Regions from separate parts of the Salinithrix halophila genome, predicted to be linked through region 1. Evidence: riboswitches for the same ligand, from Rfam matches in the RefSeq annotation. Region 1 holds a riboswitch; each other region holds the start of a gene.
What was found. Region 1 has a riboswitch for lysine ahead of lysA (diaminopimelate decarboxylase). Riboswitches for the same ligand answer to the same signal wherever they lie in the genome.
Positions count from the first base shown of each region.

Region 2: another riboswitch for lysine. It lies ahead of ACFOUO_RS02460 (aspartate kinase); the one in region 1 lies ahead of lysA (diaminopimelate decarboxylase).
Region 3: another riboswitch for lysine. It lies ahead of ACFOUO_RS16135 (amino acid permease); the one in region 1 lies ahead of lysA (diaminopimelate decarboxylase).

Region 1 covers NZ_JBHSAP010000018.1:421,229-428,690, forward strand. Annotated here, with positions in the region: gene ACFOUO_RS15105 (murein hydrolase activator EnvC family protein) at 1-66, opposite strand, end outside; gene ACFOUO_RS15110 (ABC transporter permease subunit) at 328-1,125, opposite strand; gene ACFOUO_RS15115 (ABC transporter ATP-binding protein) at 1,122-2,009, opposite strand; gene ACFOUO_RS15120 (TetR/AcrR family transcriptional regulator) at 1,993-2,661, opposite strand; gene lysA (diaminopimelate decarboxylase) at 2,828-4,156, opposite strand; lysine riboswitch at 4,233-4,400, opposite strand; gene ACFOUO_RS15130 (stage V sporulation protein AE) at 4,499-5,080, opposite strand; gene spoVAE (stage V sporulation protein AE) at 5,087-5,440, opposite strand; gene ACFOUO_RS15140 (stage V sporulation protein AB) at 5,477-5,899, opposite strand; gene ACFOUO_RS15145 (stage V sporulation protein AA) at 5,886-6,512, opposite strand; gene sigF (RNA polymerase sporulation sigma factor SigF) at 6,858-7,462, opposite strand, start outside.
Region 2 covers NZ_JBHSAP010000007.1:53,775-61,236, reverse strand. Annotated here, with positions in the region: gene ACFOUO_RS02485 (LacI family DNA-binding transcriptional regulator) at 1-268, shown strand, start outside; gene ACFOUO_RS02480 (amylo-alpha-1,6-glucosidase) at 319-2,403, shown strand; gene ACFOUO_RS02475 (ABC transporter substrate-binding protein) at 2,465-3,694, shown strand; gene ACFOUO_RS02470 (carbohydrate ABC transporter permease) at 3,865-4,719, shown strand; gene ACFOUO_RS02465 (carbohydrate ABC transporter permease) at 4,733-5,548, shown strand; lysine riboswitch at 5,802-5,978, shown strand; gene ACFOUO_RS02460 (aspartate kinase) at 6,095-7,339, shown strand.
Region 3 covers NZ_JBHSAP010000018.1:620,487-627,948, forward strand. Annotated here, with positions in the region: gene ACFOUO_RS16115 (GDSL-type esterase/lipase family protein) at 1-166, shown strand, start outside; gene ACFOUO_RS16120 (Ger(x)C family spore germination protein) at 233-1,345, opposite strand; gene ACFOUO_RS16125 (GerAB/ArcD/ProY family transporter) at 1,342-2,439, opposite strand; gene ACFOUO_RS16130 (spore germination protein) at 2,420-3,931, opposite strand; gene ACFOUO_RS16135 (amino acid permease) at 4,103-5,566, opposite strand; lysine riboswitch at 5,715-5,904, opposite strand; gene gndA (NADP-dependent phosphogluconate dehydrogenase) at 6,320-7,462, shown strand, end outside.

The DNA.
Region 1 (7,462 bases):
GATTACTGCCACTGTCACCGTACGTGTCAAACGCCCCTCCCAAGGTTTCACCAAGTTGTCGATCACCCTTTCATCCTCAGTCTCCCAGCCGGTCGGCTAGAAGGGTCACCTCCGCCGATACCGGACAGCACTCCCGGATTTTCCCAGCGAGGATGTCCCGCCGCACACCCTTCCATCAACAAATGATCGATAAATGCCAACGCAATTAGTATACAAGAGGTTGTCCATCCCATCAACACAGGGTGAGCCTCCAACACAAAAGACCCTCCGAAGGAAGGCTTCGAAAGGTCGGGTCCCTATACTTTCGACCTAAATCTTTCGGAGGGATTAAAGGGTGAAATTGCGCCGGTTAAAAACCATCACCGCAGACAGAAGGGAAATCGCTGAAATCAGCAGGAAAAATACCGAATCGGCAGGCTCCCCTTGACCCGCAAAAAGTTCGGCGCTGTTATAATAATGGGCAAAGGAAAACCAACGTAGAAATTCCACACCCTCCTGAAGGCTTCCGATCCCGTTCAGCAAATAACTACCTAAAAACAAGCCGATGGCAGACATGGATGCCTTCTGGGAGTCGGAGGCGGCCGATGATAGCAGGAGCGAAACACTACCGATAGCAATCAGCATCATCCAGCCATACAAGAAACTCATCCAGATCCCCTCCCAACGTGGGGTTTCTTCCACCGTCAGGAGCGATCCCCAGAGAAAGAAAAGGCCGACTCCCGCAAATAGAAGATAGACCACCGGTAGAACGAAGAATTTAGCCACCACCACCTGAGTGCGACTCACCGGGCGGGAAAGAAGCAATCCCAGGGTCCCCCGATCCACCTCCCGTGCCAGGAGGCCGCTCCCCGTCACAGCGGCAAACAGCCCCCCGACAAGCAGCCAGCTGATCTGAAAGTGTTGGGAAGCAAGAAATCCGTTAATCGTAGTCACAGCTTCCAGTTGGTCCCCCATCATGGCTTTTAGATAGTCCGGCATCGTTTTTAAAAACTCATTAAACCCTGGATTGTTTTTGATCGAGTTAAATACTGGGATCCTCAGCACCGTCATCAACCCTAGGATAGCGCTCCAGATGAGAAAAGACCGCCTTAATCCCCACAAGTTACGTCGAAAAATGGCCATCATAAACCTTCCCTCCCTTCGTAATAATCAGCAAAGACTTCTTCCAAGCTCGCGTCTCTCACATGGAGGTTCTCCAGAGGATACCGGCTCAAAACTGCCAGGAGTGCCTGAAGATCTCCCTGATAATGAAAACGAACGCGAGAAGATTCCGGCTGTTCTAAATCATCGACGGCCACTGCTGTCAATTCCTCGATGGGGACTTCGCCCGAAAAGATCGCCTCCACCACTTTGCGCCGACTTTTCTTCAGCTCACCAACTTCCTTCACAAGCACCAGCCGCCCCCTCCGGATCAGCCCGACTCTGTCACAGGTCTTTTCTACCTCCGATAGAATATGAGAAGACATAAAAATGGTTTTGCCCCGTTTTTTCTCCTCCAAGATCAAATCGGTAAAGGCTTGTTGCATTCGGGGGTCCAAACCGGAGGTCGGCTCATCCAGGATCAACAACTCCGGATCGTGCATAAAGGCCTGAATCAATCCGATTTTTTGTCGCATTCCCTTAGAGCATCCCTTCAGCTTAACTGCTGGATCGATCTCGAAACGCTCCGTCAACCGGCGTTGAAAAGCGGGGTCCACCCCACCGCTGAGTCGTCCGCAATAATCGAGCACCTCATCCCCTGTCATATCCTCATACAGGGCGACATCTCCGGACAGATAGCCGATGCGGCGACGGATCTGACGTCCCTGCCTCCGACAGTCCATGCCCATCACCTCTGTCCGTCCCGACGTAGGCCGGACAAAGTCCAGCAGGCAATGGATCGTCGTTGATTTTCCTGCACCATTGGGCCCTAGGAAGCCAAAGATTTCCCCCTCCCCGACTTTCAAACTAAGGTTCTCCACCGCCCGTGTGCTGCCGTATTCTTTGGTAAGTTCAATCAGCTGGAGCATCGTTCTTTTCCTCCTTCCGGTACAGCCCGTACCGTAGAATCTTCAAATATTCTTCCATCTCCTTCATGACACCGTCCAATACACGGTTTAATTGTTCCAGATTGAACCCCCCTTCCCCACTGAAACGGGACAGGTATTTCTCCCCGATGGATTCTAAAACGGTTACAAACAATTCCATTCCTTTTTGTGGGTCAATATCTTCTCGAAAGCGGGAATAATCAATTCCTTCAAAAAAGCGGCCCCAGTGTTCACGACCAAGGCGTTCCCGCCGAACTTCCAACTCCCGGCGGATCTCCCGAGTCGGATCAACGAAAGCAGCCATCAGGAATCGGGACCGGTCCGGGTGTTCATGGAACATGCGAAATTTTACACGGTTGGCTTGAAGAAGACGTTCAGACAGGTCGGAAGAGAGTTCGGGTAAATGTTCATAATAGTAACGGATGGAGAAATCGAGGCAGTCGTCGAGCGCAGCCAGAAAGAGATTTTTTTTGGTCCCAAAATAATGGAAAAGCAACCCTTTGGAAATCCCCGACTCTTGGATGATTCGGTTGGTAGATCCCTTTTCATAGCCTCTATCCGCGAATTCCCGTACAGCCGCATCCAGTACCGCACGCCGCTTCTCTTGCGGCATTTCTGGTTTTTCTCTTCTCATAACATCCCCTCCCGGAATTGACCAATCGGTCAATTCCATAATACGCCATTATCGACCGATTGGTCAATAAATCATTTAAAAAAACCCCGCCTTTTTTAACAAAGACGAGGTCAGTCATTTCTCGATTTTCAATCGAAGAGGCGTGGGCAAGTCCCTCATCGTCTCTTTACCCCTGAGCCGGTTCAGCCGTTGGCACCCGTTCCGGCAGGCAGTCATTTCGGATAAGGTCATCCAGGCTTTCCCGGCGAACCACCAAGGAAGACTCACCGTCACGGACGAAAACGACGGCGGGACGGCGCACCCGGTTGTAATTGTTGGCCATGGAATAATTGTAGGCACCGGTGCAGCTGACGGCTAGGAGATCCCCTGTTTTCACCTGAGGGAGAACGGCGTCCCAGATTAGCATATCCCCGCTTTCACAAAGTTTGCCGGCAACGGAAACGGTCTCTTGCATTTCCTCTTTAGCACGGTTGGCAAGCATGGCCTCATAAGCAGCCTGGTAGAGAGCCGTTCGGGGGTTGTCATTCATCCCTCCATCGACGGCGATATACTTGCGTACCCCCGCCACTTCTTTCATCGTACCGACCGTGTATAGGGTCGTACCCGCTTCTCCAACAATACTGCGACCCGGCTCCAACCAGATCTCCGGTACCCCCGCTTCCCCAAACCCAGCCCGCACACCGGCGGCAATCGCTTCGACATAGGCGGAGACGGGCAGAGGCCGATCTTCTCCGCTGTAGCGAATGCCAAAGCCTCCGCCCAAGTTAAGGATCCGGGTTTGAAGGCCGAGAGAGGAGCGGCATTCCCTGGATAGCTGAGCCATCTTTTCAATGGCAAGAGAAAAACCGTCTGTTTCGAATATTTGACTCCCGATATGGCAATGGAAACCCAAGAGCTCCAACGATTCTGCTGCAATAGCCTTTGCTGCTGCCCGCATCACCTGTCCGCTTTGGTAGTCGAAGCCAAACTTGGAATCCTCTTGGCCGGTCTGGATGTAATTATGGGTATGGGCCTCCACTCCAGGGGTTGTACGGAGCAGGATTTGGGCTTTCATTTCTTTGTCTGCGGCTAGGCCGGCCAACAGTTCCAGTTCAATGAAATTGTCGACAACAAAAAGTCCCACTCCCGCTTCCAAAGCCATCTCCAATTCCTCGGGGGTTTTGTTGTTCCCGTGGAAATAAATCCGCTCCGGCGGGAATCCGGCTTTCAGGGCCGTATACAGTTCCCCGTCCGAAACCACATCCAGCCGAAGCCCTTCCTCCGCTACCACCCGGCACATGGCCAGCGTGCTGAAGGCTTTACTTGCGTAAGCCACCTGGAAGGGCAATCCCGTATGACGGAAAGCGGCGATGAATTGGCGCATTCGTTCCCGGATCAGCGCTTCGTCCACAATATAAAGGGGGGTGCCATACCGCGCCGCGAGCTCGACGGTATCGCATCCTCCAATTTCCAGATGTCCCTGCCCATTGATCCGGCTGGTTCCGTGTAAGTGCATGGATGGGTCTCCTCTCCGTCTCTTTGAAAAGAAAAAAGCAACGGACGAATACGTCTGTTGCCTAGAACGCAGTCCTCCTGATGGTAGCTCTCCGCAAAGCTGCGGCAGTCCCCTGCTTGTTTAGCAGGAGACCAGTACAGCGGCTTCGGCATCCACTGTACTTCGGCAGGCAACCCTTTCCCTTTTTTTCATCGATGCCTTTCTCCAAAAAGGTACTGATGCAACCTGCGCCTCTACACAATCAGAGCTTTGATTAGCTTGAATAGGTTGTTCCGATAAACTAATTACCTTGGAGGATACCACAATCCCGACAGCATGCCAAGAGACAAAAGGCTGATTTTTTCAATGGGGAACAGGAATGTCCAGGCCACTTTTTTCCATGATCAGATGGACGGCCTTGGTCGTTACCGGTGCCCCCCATAAACGATCATCATGATGGGCCATTTTCCCTACATCACCAATTCCGACTACGAGCGGAAAACGGAATCGATTCAAGACATCCACTGTATCCCCGTAGATGCGCAGAGGGCCCTCCGGCAGTTCCACACCCTCCTTGTCTACGCCATGTTGTACGATCCGGCCTTCCCGGTCTAAGGCAACATGAACTGACACCCCGGCCACCTCCGGGCAGTTAGAGGCCACCGCCACCACCCCGAGAACATCGACTTCCGGGTGGCTGACGACGTATTCAAGCGCTTTTTCCCCTTTGCCCTTCCAACGGGATCCGCAGTCATCAAACATGATCAACACAGGATCGTAAGCAGCCGACCGGATCAATTCCACCAATTCTGGCCCTGTCAGCGGCGTTGGATTGCCGGCTGAGGCGGAGATACAACGTCCCCCAATTCGCCTCGCCACTGCTTCCACCGTCTCCTGTGCGACCCGATCCCCATCCGTGATCAAGATCACTTGCCGCTTTGTCACGAATCATCATCCCTTCGGGCGGAAAATCAAGGCGGTGAAGAAGCCAAAGATAATGGCTGCCGAGATACCTGCACTAGTAACCTGGAAAATCCCCGACAAAACACCGATCAAGCCGTGTTCCCTCGACTCCTCTAGAGCTCCGTTAACCAGGGAATTCCCGAAACTGGTAATAGGAACCGAAGCCCCCGCCCCGGCAAATTTGATTAACGGTTCGTACAAACCGAACCCCGCCAAGACGGCACCGACCACCACGAAGGTGCTCAAAATGTGGGCAGGCGTGAGGGGAGTCAAATCCATAAGCAATTGCCCGATGACACAGATCAGACCTCCGACAAGAAAAGCAGTCCAGATAGAACCCATAGTAAGCTTCCTCCTTCAAACAGAAATGTGGATAGTTTAATGCGAAGATAGTACGAGCCACTGAAATAGAGAGCCAGCCACCTTGCCAAAGACCATTGCCATCAACAGGTACAGGATATAACCTTGGAACCGAATTCGCTTGGCTAAAATCGGCAACACGTTGAGTACTTCCGTCAAAGCTGCCGCCAAGAGACCAATAAAGCACCCGCCTATCAACCCGAGAGGGACTGTGCTGATCACAGGCAGGAAACCGACCCATCCCCGAAAATCCACCCAGGTGGAGAAAATCGCCCCTAGAATAAGGGCGTATTCGTAAAGATAGACAAACCTCTTCGTACGACTCATCACCGTCAGGCGGGGGATGAGATCTAGAACCGTGAGAAAGGCGACAAAACCGCTGCCGACAGCCAGACCACCAGCGAGACCAACGAATGCAAGGATGGCATTATTCAGGACCATAGGGATCCTCCCGTCGCTGTTTTGCCTTCTCATGGTCGATGACATACTGGTCTAGATTTTCCTGGTATAGAAAAACCTCCAGTTCCAACGGGCTGGGCTCATCGTTAAATTTTCGCTTGAACAGGTGATTGAAAAAGAGGATCATGCCAAGGCCAATGCCAATAGAATAGGGAATTTGCAGGATGAGAGGGCTTGAGTTTCTCACCCCTGTCATCAGGTAATAAATGCGCTCATGGACATCCTTCATGCTGACATCGGTATGAAAGTTCATAATCGCCAGCCCTGATCCGACAAACAGGATGAGCCAGACCAAGGCGACAGAGAAGGCTGCTGGTACCTTCGGGCGGCTTTTCAGTTCCACGATGGTATGGGACAACCCCACACTTTCGATGTCCAAACTCCCATTCCTCCGGCGAATCACCTCAAGCACATCCATCAACTCCACAACTGCAAGACTTCCCTGATCCCTTCCGAAACGAAAGACCGGAAGATTCTCTAGGGACTCTTCCTCTCCCTCCGCCAGAAGCCGAGCAACATCCTTCACCCGTAAAACCTGGCCGGGGCTGGCATGGACCCGTTTTCGCATCTGAACATAGATCCTCTTTGAAGCCACGGCACACTCCCCCTGACGGGTTTAGTATGTGCGTCCTCTGCCTCTTCCCATACAAAAAAGCACCCCCTGAAGGAGAGTGCCAGATTATTGACAAAGTCTTTCCGTAGGCCGGTTTCCAGCGATGCGCCTGTTGGACCGACCACCTAGCGGAGTGTCCGGAGGCTCCAACCGTTTTGCGGCCACACCCGCTTTTCCTTTGGCCGCTGGTTGGAGCCGGAGGGCACGGAGCGGACAGTCCCCACATCTGCGGGAGGAACATCGGGCGCGGAGTCGGAAATCCGGCCTCGCGTCCCCGTCCGGTTTGTCAGTAGCTTCGCACTCCCTGAAGGAGATGCCTTCTTTTCACTAAGCAGTCCCGTCGTCGATCTCATCGCGAATACGCCGAATGATCTTTTTTTCCAACCGGGAGACTTGAACCTGGGAAATACCAAGTCGATCCGCCACCTCTGATTGTGTCTGATCCTTGAAAAAACGCAAGTAAACGATCAGCCTTTCCCGCTCATTCAATCGGTTGATCGCTTCTTTGAGGGCGATCTTATCGAACCAGGATTCCTCCGATTCATCAGCAATCTGATCCATCAGGGTGATGGGGTCGCCATCGTTTTCATAAACGGTCTCATGGATGGAGGTAGGAGCCCGATTGGCTTCCTGGGCAAAGACGATTTCCTCCGCGGTCACCCCCATCTCCTCGGCCAGTTCGTGGACAGATGGGGAGCGGCCCAGTTTTTTCGTCAGCTCGTCTTTCGACTTTCGAACCCGGTTGGATAGCTCTTTGAGTGATCGGCTCACCTTTACCATCCCGTCGTCACGTAAAAAGCGTTGGATTTCACCGATGATCATCGGAACAGCATAGGTGGAAAATTTCACCTCATAACTGAGATCAAACTTGTCCACTGCTTTCAGGAGACCGATACAACCGATCTGGAAAAGGTCCTCTGCTTCATACCCGC
Region 2 (7,462 bases), on a different contig from region 1:
TGCTTTTTTCTGTGCCAGTGATTTAATGGCTATCGGGGCGATGAGAGAACTGGAGGGGATGGGGAAAAAGGTTCCCCAAGATGTGAGTGTGATCGGCTTTGACGATATCGACCTAGCTCATTATGTAACACCGACCCTTAGCACGGTTTACCAGCCGCGGTATCAGTTTGGCACGCAGGCTGTGGATGTAATTGTCGGGATGCTGGAAGGAGAACAAGGCAAACCGGTGGTGTTGGAGCCGGAATTGTTGCTTCGGGAAAGTACTTAATTTTTTTCGATTTCCCCGAAAACGTTTTCGGAAAGGTGGAGGGAATCCCATTGACACAAGTCATCAAAGAAGGAAATCTCTTTTTTCACAGTGACGACTGGGGTTATTTACCCCAGGGTAATCAGCAAGGACTGGGTTTGTATTACCGGGATACCCGCTTCCTCAGCAGATTGGAGTGGGAGTTGGACGGTGTAGAAATCGTTCCCCTCCACGCCAAAATCGACGGTGCCGAAAGTTTGTATCGCTATACCAATCAAATCGTGGAAAAGGAAGGGACCGTCTCTTTTTGGCGTGAGTCGCTGGAGATTGAACGGCAATGCTGGCTCCATGGCGGTGTGTTGTATGAGCGGTTTCGCTTTTCTAATCTGGATCGAAACCCGTTGGAGACACACCTGAACGTACGGTTGGATGCCGATTTTGCCGATATGTTTATCGTACGCGGTTTCCAGGAGGGGAAAGTGGGTGATAAACAGCCCGTTGAAACGACTACCGAAGGCCTTCGTTTCTCCTATCAAGGAGTCGACGGTTTGACCCGCTCCTTAGTAGTGAAAGTGGAACCGGCAGGCCGATCCGGGGAAGACGGGAGTCTAAGGATTCCCCTCTCTCTCGCACCCGGCGAAGAGCAGGAGGTAACGCTAACCTACTTACTGTCCGTGGGTGAGGAAACAATGAAAGCCGTCCAGCAGGAAGAAGCTTTCAACGCGTTCCGCCGAGCGGGAGAAGAATGGGATCACCTGTGCCCGCAAGTGTATTCAGACAGTTCTGACTTCAATGCGATGTACCGGCGCGGGTTAGCGGATATGCGGATGCTTCTCACAGATGTGGGGGACGGTCTTTTCCCGGTGGCGGGGCTTCCCTGGTACGCCGTACCCTTTGGACGAGATAGTCTGATCGCGGCCTGGCAGAGCCTGGCGGTCCGACCGGAATGGGCAAAGGCCACCATCCGCACGATGGCCCGTTACCAGGGAGAGAAGGTGGATGAGTGGCGGGATGAGGAGCCGGGTAAGATCCTCCATGAAATCCGCTATGGCGAATTGGCTGTAACAGGACAGATTCCCTTCACCCCGTACTATGGCACGGTGGACGCAACTCCTCTCTTCCTGCTTCTGATTGGGGAGATCTATCGGTGGACCGGAGATTGGGGCTTTGTGCGTGAGTGTGCCGACGCTGCCAAAAAAGCCTTTCGCTGGATTGAGGAATACGGTGATCCTGACGGTCGTGGCTATACAGTTTACCAGCGCAAATCCGAGAAGGGTATCGGAAATCAGGGTTGGAAGGATTCTGCCGATTCCGTTGTCCATCGCGATCATATCTTAGCCGAAGCGCCTATCGCTTTGGTCGAGGTACAGGGATATGTGTACCAGGGACAGCGGATCTGGTCGTCCCTTTTCCGTCGGCTGGGAGAGGATAAATGGGCGGATAAATTGGCACGGCAGGCAGATGCGCTTCGGGAACGTTTTCGACGTGACTTTTGGATGACGGATGAATCATTTCCGGCTTTGGCGCTGGATAAAGAGAACCGACAAGTGGGAACCGTCACTTCCAATCCCGGGCATTGTTTAATCGGCGGTATCCTGGATAGGGACCAGTCTGTCTCGGTTGCCCGTCGGCTTCTCTCGCCGGATCTTTTCTCCGGATGGGGGATCCGTACCATGAGCCAAAAGGCCCGTTCCTATAATCCGATGAGCTATCATAACGGGTCGGTCTGGCCTCACGACAACTCCCTCATTCTATTGGGTTTGAAGCAATCCGGGTTTGACCGGGAAGCGGAAAAGTTGATGCAAGGATTAATCGATACGGGAGCGCAATTCGAGGGGCACCGGCTGCCGGAGCTCTTCTGCGGGTATGGTCGCGAAGAAGGCGAGCCTATCCCGTACCCAGTAGCATGTTCGCCCCAGGCATGGGCGGCGGGGACGGCCTTTGTCCTACTGCAAGTTATGACCGGGTTGAACCCGGACCCCGAACGGGGTCGAATCCGACTTCGCCCGTCACTTCCCCCCGACCTGTCATGGCTGAATGTCAGAAACCTGCGGGTGGGATCCGGACATATTGATCTTCGTTTAGTCCGCTCTCAAGGGGTCGTCCATGCCTGGGTGGAACGGAACACGACCGGATGGCCGGTGGAAATTGATTAAAAAATCCCAATATCCTGCCCTTGCAAAAAAGGGCACACACCAAAACGGAGGGATCAATCTCATGAAACGTACCCGGTTGTACCGTGTGTTGACGGTTGTCTCTGTCCTGGTATTGCTGGTTACCGCTTGCGGAGGAGGTTCCGGTGCCGATGGAGACAAGGGTGAGATCCGCATCGGCGCACAGTTGTCGAGTCCAGCGGAACATAAGATCCTGGAGAAGCAAATCAAAGCTTTTGAAGAAAAAAACCCGGATATTCAAGTCAGCATCCAAGCCATTACCGACGATTATTTAAAAGAGATGCAAACCTTGATCGGTGCCAAGCAGGAACCCGATGTCTTCTATCTCGACAGTATGCCCGCACCGGATCTGATTAACTTGGGCGTGCTTGAACCGCTGGATAAATATATCCAAGCGAGCGATCTAGACACTTCCGAATTTGAAGAAGCTTTGATCGAAGCTTACACCAAGGACAGTTCGATTTACGGCTTGCCTAAGGATTATAACACCCTGGCCCTCTTCTATAATAAAAAGATGTTTAAAGAAGAAGGTTTGGAGCCTCCCACCACCTGGGATGAGCTGCGGGATGCAGCCAAAAAGCTGACCAAAGGCGGAAGGAAAGGGCTTGCCATCAACCCTGAGTTGGCACGCTATCAACCCTTTGTCTATCAGAACGGCGGGGCTGTGTTGGATGAAGACGGCAAGGCGACCCTGGATCGGAAAGAAAACGTAGAGGCGTTGGATTTCTTCACCTCACTCTTCCTGGAAGACCAGTCCACCGGTGTCCCGAACGACCTGGGGGTGGAGTGGGCCGGTGACGCTTTTGCCGAGGAGAAAGCGGCAATGGTATATGAAGGGGGTTGGATGATTCCCTTCCTGAAGGAAAAAGCGCCCGATCTTGAATACGGGATCGTCGAACTTCCTGCCAAAGAGAAAGGAATGAAAAGCTCCAACCTGGCCTTCACGGTGGCATACGTGATGTCGAAAAACAGTAAAAACAAAGAGGCTGCTTTCAAATTGATCGAATTCCTTACCAGTAAAGAAGGGCAAACATACGTGGTGGAGAGCGGACTGGCTCTGCCTTCCCGCAAATCGATGGGAGAAAAGTTCATCCGAAAGTATCCGGAACGGGAAGCGTTCGTGAAAGGGGCAGCTTATGCAGAGCCCTTCCAATACGGCGATTACGGTAACAAGTTTGCCGACGAGGCCAGCAAAGCGGCAGAATCCGTGGTACTGAAACAGGAAAAATCCGTGGAAAACGCCCTCAAGAAGGCGCAGGAACGGGTCGAATGACAGAGAGAGAAAGGGAGGGAGCCGACTAGCTCCCTTTCGCCCTTGAAAGGAGGTATGGAACCATGTCCATGGACCACCCTAGAAAATCGCAACCAGTTCCCCCGTCTCGAGCGATAAACTCAAAACCGCCGTCGCCGGGGGGGAGAAAGAGGTGGACCAGTGATCCCGTGATGGGGTATCTGTTCACCTTGCCGGTGATCGTTTCCCTAACCGTGTTTTTGATTGGCCCGATCCTTTACGCCTTTTATCTCAGCTTTCAACAGTTCACGTTTCTTAATCCGGACTTGTCCCAGTTTGTCGGTTGGGACAATTATATGCGCCTGTTACAGGATAAACGCTTCCACACGGCGTTAAAGAACACCTCTTTTTATTCCCTAGGAGTGGTGCCGGTGCAAGTGAGTATTGCCTTGTTGCTGGCCCTGATCGTCAACAGCCGTCTCCGGGGGAAGACATTTTTTCGGGTGGCGTATTTCCTGCCCACAGTCACTTCTACCGTCGCCGTGTCCGTCATGTTCCTGTTTTTGTTTAAAAGGGATGGGCTGGTTAACGCTTTTTTGTCCCTCTTCGGGGTGGAGGGGCGCAGTTGGATGCTGGATATTGATTTTGCTTTACCCTCGATCATGTTGATGGCCGTGTGGACCACGGTCGGCCAATTCATGGTGATCTACTTGGCCGGGTTACAGGACATCCCATCCGATCTTTATGATGCGGCGGAGGTGGATGGGGCGGGCCCCTTCCGGCAGTTTTGGCACATTACGCTACCGCTCTTAAAGCCCACCACTTTCTTTATCGTGGTCATGTCGATCATCGGTACTTTTCAGGTGTTTGATCAGATGTACGTGATCTCCAAAGGGGAAGGCGGACCGTTGGATTCCACCCTCACGGTGGTACTGTATCTATACAATGTCGCCTTCAAAGATTTTGAGATGGGCTATGCATCGGCGATCGCGTTTTTCCTGTTTGCCGTTATTCTCGTCCTCACCCTGATTCAGCGCAAATTTTTCGGTGAGGAGACACGTATGTAAAGGAGGGGTTTCCATGAACCGCCTGTTGCGGATTTTATTCTACACCGTGGTGGTGGGATATGCATGTCTCACACTGGGACCCTTCCTGTGGTCCATTTACACCACCTTCAAAACGACGCCAGACATCAATCGGTTGTGGGTGCCGTTATCGGATCTCACTATCGCCAACTATGTCCATATCATTCTGAGTGATCAATATCCCTTTGCTCGCTGGTTTCTAAACAGTATCGTGGTAGCGGTGATCGTCACGGTCGGCAACCTCGTGTTCAATTCCATGGCGGGCTACGCCCTGGCGCGGATCGAATTTCCCGGTCGGACGGTGTTATTCTTAACCATTCTGTCCGTGATGATGGTGCCGGGACAGGTGATCCTGGTTCCGATGTATATCCTCTTGTCCAACCTGGATTGGGTCAATTCCTATGCCGGGCTGACAATACCGTTCCTGGTGCAAAGTTTCGGGATCTTTCTCATGCGTCAGTTCTTCCTGTCGGTTCCCCGGGAGCTGGAAGAGGCGGCCTTTCTCGACGGTCTCAGTCGTTGGGGGGTGTTCTGGCGGATCGTGATGCCCCTCGCCAAGCCTGCGCTGGCGGCCCAGACTATTTTCATTTTTATGGGAAACTGGAACAGTTTTATGTGGCCCAACCTGCTGGCCAGCACCAAAGATATGTATACAGTGCCCGTGGGCCTGAACACCTTGTACGGCGAGTATGACGCTTTCTGGAACAACATCCTCGCCGGCGCCATGTTTATGACCGTACCGGTAATTATTGTGTTTATCTTGTTTCAACGCCATTTTATTAAGGGAGTATCAACTACGGGCTTAAAGTGATGGGGTTCGGGTGGCGGGGTTGGTTCCATCATTTCCGTTCACAAGCTCCCTCTCTGACTGAAGGAGTACTGGTGACAGCCGGATGTCCATACGGTTCCCTTCTTTTCCCGTAAGAAAGGTGTTGTACTGTTTTTGTCGGTATGTTACCATCGTAAACAATTAAAAATACGGGCGAGAGCGAATGATTGAAAAATTTTACGTTTGCTTTTTTCGCTCGGGGGTAAGTGAACAATCGAAAACCCTCACGATTCACGTGTGAATAAGAGGTGCAAAAACCATCAGTATCCGTTGCGAGGTGCGGTGCCGAAGAACGGCGGAGAAAGGGGTTTATTGCCGAAGTCCGTCCACCCGCCGCGGGAGGAGGGGTTGGGTCCGTCACCGAACAGGGGCGGGACTGTCACGGGATTTTCCGTGGAGAGCTGATCACAGGGAGCGAGTGAGGCTGGTGTGTGCCGTTGGTTAAGGCGACAGCTGGAACTTCCTGCTGTGGCCTTTTCTTGTCTCAAGGGCCGCACCGTAAAAAGGAGAGGAGATTCTAACAGGAAAATGGGACTCGTCGTACAAAAGTTTGGCGGAACTTCCGTCGGCAGTGTGGACCGTATCCAAAACGTCGCGGAAAAAGTGGCTAGAACCCATGCTGAGGGTCACCAGGTTGTAGTGACGGTGTCGGCGATGGGAAAGACCACGGATGAGCTGGTCTCCCTGGCTCGGCAGATAAGCAGTCACCCTCCCCAGCGGGAGATGGATGTCCTCCTGACTACGGGCGAGCAGGTGACCATTGCCCTTCTTAGTATGGCTTTGCAGGAGAAAGGGTTGAAAGCGCGTCCCATGACGGGCTGGCAGGCGGGCATCCAGACGGATCCCATTCACGGAAAAGCGCGAATCGACCATATCGATACCCGCAGGGTAAAAGAATGCCTCGAGTGGGGAGAGATTGTTGTTGTTGCAGGCTTCCAGGGAGTTTCCGCCGAGGGAGAGATCACGACTCTCGGACGGGGGGGATCTGATACGACGGCCGTCGCCCTGGCTGCAGCGCTTCGGGCAGATCGGTGTGAGATCTTCACCGATGTTACCGGTGTCTTCACTGCTGACCCCCGGATGGCGCCCAAAGCAAGCAAGCTGAAGGAAATTTCCTATGAAGAGATGCTGGAACTGGCTAACTTAGGGGCGGGGGTTTTGCACCCGCGGTCTGTGGAGTGTGCCATGACCCATCAGGTCCCGTTGGTAGTCCGATCCAGTTTTGTTGACGAAGAAGGTACCTGCGTTAAGGAGGCGGACCAGATGGAAGAACAGATCAATGTGCGGGGAGTGGCCCACGATCTTCAGGTGGCGAGGATGAAAGTCCTGGGCCTTCCCAATCGGGCTGAGACGCTGACGACGCTCTTCACCCGACTGGCTAATGCTCACATCAATGTGGATATGATTGTTACCAGTGAACATGACGATGAGCGGATCGATGTGGCTTTCAGCGTTCACGAGGATGAAGGAGACGAGGCGCAAAGCGTGATCGAGGAGTACCAGGGTGAGTTGGGCTGTATCAAGGTTCTCTCTGAGACGGGCTTGGCCAAAGTATCCGCTGTGGGGGCGGGAATGGTCACCAATCCTGGTGTCGCGGCACGGATGTTCACATCCCTCTCCGAAGCAGGAGTCCGAATTAAGATGGTTTCCACATCGGAAATTAAAATCTCTTGTGTCATTCCTAAGGGACAGGCGGAAAAAGCGGTCCGGGAGCTCCATACGACTTTCGGCCTTGATGTAGAGGAAGAGGCGCTTGCCGGCGTCGTTTCATAAGGAAAGACGAAACGTATAAAAAACTGGGAGGGACTCCATTTCCTTCCCAGTTTTTTCTATGCTCTCAATCAAATAAAAATTGGCCATTCCTTGCAGGACTTTTTTTATAGAAGACGGAATATA
Region 3 (7,462 bases), 200 kb from region 1:
AACTATCCATTCCGTTTCCCAGGAATTTGAAGGGATCGTCGTTATCCCCGTATCAGATATCTTCCAGCTTCATCCCAAACTTCTGTACAAAGACCAGCTCCATCCCAACGACAAGGGATACGAAGTGATAGCTGAACGCTTGTTACAAGCGATGAATACCCGCTGATCTCTACCGATCAATCAAAACACCCTCCTTCCATGCCCTGAAGGAGGGTGTTTTCTACCGTTCCCGCTAACCAATCACTCCACTCCCGATAATTTCTACTTTCACTTTGGTTTGGAATTGAACCTTGGGATAATCCCGTGTCCACTTCTTTTTCTTCCATACTTCGGGGTGGTAGGCGATCAGATTTCTGCCAACGCCCAAGGCGTCGCAGTGTGCCGCTTGTGTCTTCCGAATCATTTTCTTCGCCTTTTTGGTCAATTTTTTGGACAAAACTTGATTCAGCCGTTGTACCTGCTTTTCATCGGCCATCCGGTTCGGAAAGTATTCGGGCACCGACACCTTTAGATACAAACCGACATCCGCAATGATCTTCCCGTCGGGTTGAACCTTCACCTTCAATGTATGCTTGGACTTCGCCACGTCAATCGTGATATAGTTGGCCGGATTTGACGGCAGGCCGGGGTCTACTTTTTCAGTAAATCGGGCAACCTTTCCCTGTTTCCCCAGGGCGAGTAAATACAACGTTGTCTCATCAGGAGCCAGGATACCGGTAAGGTGGTGACCGTGAAACATCGCCGATCCCTTAGCGACAACCTCTCCTCCCTCCTGTTTAATGTAAGGGAGCAGAAAGTCCCTTCCTGGGTCGAGCATAATCGGACGGATCGATTGCAGGCTCTCTTCCGGAAACACACTCAATTGCTCTTTGCTCGTCACTTGATCGTACAGAAATTCACCAATCAGTTGATTCCCCACCTTTTTCATCCGCAGAATGTCTCCCCCTTTCCCGTCCACTACCGCCACCTTCGTGTTGATCGGATCTTTGGGGTCACGAAAAAAAACATCGAAATACGGATAAATGTCGGTTTTGGCAAGGGATTTTCCCAGCAAGAGAACCTGGGCCTTATAGACACGGTAACTGCCGGAGATTTTCCGGGCCAAGGAATCCGTTGCATCCCTGGGTGAGTCCCCGAGGGCGGAATAGACTTCATTAACGGGTTCCCCCTGTTCCGTCGTCGGCATATCCCGGATGGTAACGGTTTGCATCATCTTTTCTCCAGGAGCACGGTCAAAGGCTAAAGCATACAGCAATCGCGCATCTTTGAGTAAATCCTGATCCCAGCACCCTGGCAGGAGAAGGAGGCTCATCACCATCAGCAACCGACGGATCCACTTGTTCACGCTTCCCCTCCCCCTTTCTTTTTCCGAAAGATCGCCAGCAACCACAACAAAACGGGGAGCCCTCCTACAAACACATACGTAGCCTGGTCGATCCCTTTGCTTAAGGTATCGACTTCCGCCGGCGTTTGAGGTAGGAGAGCGACAATCCCACAGATTACAGCGGCGTAGAGGACCGCTTTTTTATGGTTCCCCTTGTGAAAAAGATAGCCCAGCCCGTTGGCACCGGCATAAATGTAACTGAAGATGGAGGCGGCTACATTGGGAAACCATAAGGATAGAAAGATCAGGTCTGCGCGATCCACCACCTGAATTTGAAACGTCTTCAACATAAATAAGACGGGCTCGGGAGTGACGGCCAGTTCCTCCGGGGCAAAGTAAATGAGGCATGAAAGGGTTACAAAGGTATAAAAGAGGGTAACCAAGCCGACAGCCAATGAAACGGCCTTCCATTTTCCGCCGCTCTTTCCTTCCACAAAGGGGTAAATCACCAGCAACATCTCAAAACCATACATAGCTGTCACCGCTTGTTTGGCACCTTTTGCGATATTCCCCCACCCGGCTTCCTGGATGGGAAGAAAATAAGTAAAGTAGTCAACCTTCGGATACCCATATGCGATCAGCAAGAAAAACAGGGGAACGAGGAGAGAAACCAACAAATAAAACCGGGCTATGGTCCTGAGGCTTTCCCGTACCAGATAAGCTGCAGCAGTAACCACCAACACGACCAGAACCCAACGGGGAGTTTCCGTCAACATCCACTTATTGATAATCCCTGCTGCCCTCACCAATACAGCTCCCCCGACCACTAAAAAATAGACCACGTAAATAAAAGCAACAGCTTTTCCGGGAAAACGGCCAATGATCCGAGGCAGGGCATCATAGATCGTTGAACTGGGAAAACGCCGCATGAGTAACCACATCACTAAAATGAGGAGTTGCGCGGCGATTCCCGCGATCAGGACGGAAATCCATCCGCCACCTTTCGCTACAAATTGAACATCATGAGCCAGAGACAAAATTCCGGTTCCTATTTGCGTTTGCAAGATAAAAAAAGCAAGCTGCCCCTGGGTAATTCTACTTTTCTCGCTGATCACGCTGATTCCACTCCCTCGAGTAGGCTTGCTGCTTCTTTCGTTGTGGATGCGGATCGTGGGGACGTTGATTCATTTGCCAGATCGGCGCCCGAAAAAGGACATCTTTCATGTCCTTCAAATGAAGGGGGGCAAGAGGAGCCAAATAAGGTGTGCCGAAGGATTGCAATTTACATAGGTGGATGATGACTATCATCAACCCGAAGCTGATCCCGATATATCCCAGGGTGGCCGCTGCGATCATTAAAGGAAACCGAAGCAAACGGATTGCCGTACTCATCTCATGGGAGGGGACCAGAAAGGAAGCGATGGCCGTCAGGGCAACCACGATGATCATCGAATAGGAAACCAAACCTGCACGCACGATTGCATCGCCGATGACGAGACCGCCCACTATGCCGATGGTCTGACCTACCCGGCTGGGTAGACGAACCCCAGCCTCTCGAAGTAGTTCAAAGATCAATTCCATCAGCATCGCTTCGATCAGAGGCGGAAAGGGAACCCTCTCCAAGGTGCTTTTAATGGTAAAAATCAAGTCAATCGGCAAAATCTCCGGGTGAAAGGAAACGGTGGCGATATATAAGGCGGGTAAATGGGTGGCGATCAAAAAACTCATTAGGCGGATCGCTCGAACAAACGAACCAATGATCCAGCGACCGTGGTAGTCGTCCGGGGATTGGTAGAAGGCATACAGAGTGACCGGTACAATCAAGGCTGTCGGGCTTTCTTCAGAAAGAATCGCCACTCTCCCCTCCATCAGATTGGCCACCGCCCGGTCCGGCCGCTCCGTGCTAAGTTGCTGAGGAAAAGGAGACCAGGGATTATCCTCAGTGAATTCCTGGATGTAACCAGGGGAGATCACCGAATCGGAAGAAATGGACTTCATTCGCTTCTCGATCTCCCGGATCAAGTCCGGATTGGCCAGATCCCGCATATAGACCATGGCGAGCTTTGTTTTGGTCACTCTTCCTACTTCGATGAAACGGACCGTCAAATGGGGGCTCTCGATCCGTTTTCGAATGCTGTAAAGATTGATAGTCAGTTGCTCCACAAACCCATCATGAGGTCCGCGGACGACGCTTTCGTTTTCCGGTTCACTCATACTCCGCGCGTGAGTAGCATTCGTACCCAAGGTAAAAAACGAGCGTTGCCCGTCCAGGAGCAGTACCGAATGACCCGCGATGACGGCTTCTACAGCACTCGCCAGGCTCTTTTCCTCCTGAAAATCCACAGCGAGGAGATTCTCTTCCAAATCCCCTTCCGGCTCCTGGGACAAGGGCTTTACCACATCCCGACGGATTAACTGAGTGTCCGTCAGGGAATCGATGTACAGGATCATCCCATCCCGGCCGTTAAAACGGATCTTTCTTTTCTTGAGATCCTGGCTGTGAAAGAGGGTTTCCTCAATGTACTCCACATTCTTTTGCAAAGACTCGTCCAGTTCTACTTCCTTTTTCGACGTGGATTGGGAACGCTTTTTACGATTCAGAGACAGCGGTCGTTTCCTCTTTTTCATGACGTTCCCCTCCCTTTCGCTACTACCGTCCATGTGAGGCAGTTTCTCTTAATATGACCCGATAAGATGCCGATATGCCTCAAACCAAGGCCATCCAAAATAAAAAACCCGGCCCATTCCCCAGGGCCGGGTACCTGCTTCCTCTTATTCTTATTTTTCCTCGTCGAACCGGCATTCCATAAGCGGAACTACCTTCGTTTTCTTCACCCACTTATAGCCGAGCCACAGGATGAGGAAAAGGGGGATACCGATGTAAGCGACGAGCAGCCCGTACCAGTCGACTCCCCCGCCGGTAAAGGCCGACCAGTTCTGCCCGGCAATGACGATCAGACAGAGGGCGAAAGCGAACAACGGGCCGAAGGGGAACCATTTAGCTCGATAGGGAAGCTTAGAAGGATCCCTGCCCTGAGCCACGTACGCTTTTCGAAAACGGTAATGGCTGATCGCTATTCCCAACCAAACGATGAAGCCGGACAGACCAGAAGCATTGAGTAACCAGACATAGACTGTCCCATCCCCAAAGATGGAAGCAAGGAAGGCCAACATGCCGATAACGGTAGTGGCGAGCAGGGCAAACACAGGGATTCCACGGCGGTTTACCCGGGCGAATAGTCGGGGAGCGTGGCCTTCTTTGGCCAGGTACCACAGCATCCGAGTGGAGGCGTACATTCCCGAGTTGCCCGCAGATAGCACTGCTGTCAGAATCACCGCGTTCATCACTGAGGCGGCAAAAGCCAGGCCCGCTTTATTGAAGACGATGGTGAAAGGGCTAACCGCGATGTTTCCCAAGTCATCGTTCACCAACTTAGGATCCGTGTAAGGAATGATCAGGCCAATGATTAAAATGGCGAACACATAGAAGAGCAGGATACGCCAGAAGACCTGGCGGATGGCACGCGGGATATTCTTACGGGGATTTTCGCTTTCCCCGGCAGCTACCCCGATTAACTCCGTACCCTGAAAGGAAAAACCAGCCACCATGAATACGGCCAGGATGGCAGCCCATCCTCCATGGAAGGGGGCGTCGTTCAACGTCCAATTATGAAAACCGACAGCCTGACCTCCCATGATTCCAAAAATCATCAAAACGCCAACGATGAGGAAAATGACCACCGTTCCCACCTTAATAAAGGCGAACCAGTATTCCGCTTCACCGAAACCGCGGACGGAGAGGAAGTTCAACCCGACCAAGATCGAAAGAAAAAGGCTGCTCCACAAAATTGAAGACGTATCAGGGAACCAGAATTTCATTACCAGCGTGGCTGCTGACAAATCGGCGGCGATAGTAATCGCCCAGTTATACCAATAATTCCATCCCATAGCAAAACCGAGGGCCGGGTCGACAAAACGGGAGGAATAGGTGCTAAAGGAGCCGGAGACGGGCATGAAAGAGGCCATCTCCCCCAAGCTGGTCATCAAAAAATAGACCATGATTCCCACAGCAACGTAGGCAGTCAGTGCCCCGCCGGGGCCGGCTTCATGAATGGAGCTTCCACTGGCTACAAACAGCCCCGTCCCGATGGCTCCACCAATGGCGATCATCGACAGGTGGCGGGACTTTAAATCTCTCTTCAACCCTCCCGAAGATGCTCCGTTTTCCGAAGTTACTTGCATGGATGATTGCACCCCTCTTTTTTATTTATTGCAGAAGATTCAACAACCCTTTCGCTATCACCTTTTTTGGCAAATACCCACGCGATAGATAATAGAAAATACCGCCGAAAACGATCTTCGACGGTACTGTGCAAACCACATCACCTTCCGCGAAGATAGCGCACCACGGCAGCAGCGAGAGCCGACGTGACAGTCCTGTCCCTTGTCGGAAACAGGCCCAGCCTGACCGTCCGGAGACGACAGCACAGACTTCGGCGGCTTTCCCTTTCTCCCGCGTTCCTAGGGAACTCCGTCCCTCCTGCGGGTTACTAATGAAAACCGCAACCTCTACCTCACCTTACAGCGATGAGGATTTCGTCATCATTCGATTGTTGACAATCGGTAACCAGTATAACGAATGGAAAAAAGGTTGACAATGGGATGTTTTTCCGTCCCGGGATGCTGGTATTCTAGTTACCAACAAAACGATTTGATGGCACCCCTGAGCCAACTTCCGCCGCTTCCCCTCTAATCACCTACAAAATGGGCCATAAACGGGCAATCTATGGGGCTTCTCCCCTGCCTAGTTATTCATCAACCCGTCATTTACGATCAGGCAACGACCGTACTCTGGATGAATTGGAAAAGTCTTAACGGCTTACTTTGAGGATTTCTTCCCTTTGACGATTGATCCCGCTTCAAAGGGATACTATACTGTGAACATCCGCCTATTTCCTAAGTCCCAGTATTCAGACCAAGAAAGGATGATCGCCTTTGTCCAAACAACAGATCGGTGTTATCGGCCTGGCCGTCATGGGTAAAAACCTGGCCTTCAACATCGAGAGCAAAGGATTCTCCGTCTCTGTTTACAACCGGTCACCGGAGAAAACGGAACAGGTTTTGAAAGAAGCCGAAGGCAAAAATCTGAAGGGTACTTTTAGCCTGGAAGAATTCGTCTCCTCTCTGGAGACACCTCGCCGCATCCTGTTGATGGTGAAAGCCGGGGAAGCAACGGATAAAACCATCGAACAACTGAAACCCCTCCTGGATAAAGAGGATATCCTGATCGACGGCGGCAACGCCTATTTCGAGGATACGATGCGGCGCAACAAGGAGCTGGAAGACGAAGGGATCCGCTTCATCGGGGCAGGGGTCTCAGGCGGCGAAGAAGGGGCTCTCAAAGGCCCCTCCATCATGCCCGGCGGCCAAAAGAGTGCCTACAAGCTGGTAGAGCCGATCTTGACAGCCATCGCGGCCCAGGTAGAGGGAGAGCCCTGTACCACATATATCGGTCCCGATGGCGCTGGACATTACGTAAAAATGGTCCACAACGGGATCGAGTACGGTGACATGCAATTGATCTCCGAAGCTTACCACTTAATGAAAGAAGGACTCGGCCTTTCCAATGAAGAACTGGCCCAGGTCTTCGCCGAGTGGAACGAAGGGGAATTGGACAGCTACCTCATTGAAATTACAGCAGACATCTTCACCAAAAAGGATGAAGAGACCGGCAAAGCGCTCGTCGATGTTATTCTGGATACCGCCGGCCAGAAAGGAACGGGAAAATGGACCAGCCAGAGCGCCCTCGATCTGGGAGTTCCTCTCTCCATCATCACCCAATCCGTCTTTTCCCGTTTCCTGTCTGCGATGAAGGAGGAACGGCAGAAAGCTTCCCGTATTTTGCGTGGTCCCGACTCCGGCATCGCTACCGACGACAAGAAAAAATGGATCGAATCGATCCGCCAAGCCCTCTACGCCAGTAAAATCTGCTCCTACGCCCAGGGTTTCGCCCAGATGCGGGCAGCATCCAATGAATATGACTGGAACTTGGACTACGGTAGCATCGCCATGATTTTCCGCGGTGGTTGCATCATTCGGGCGCGCTTCTTGCAGAACATCAAAGAAGCTTACGACCGG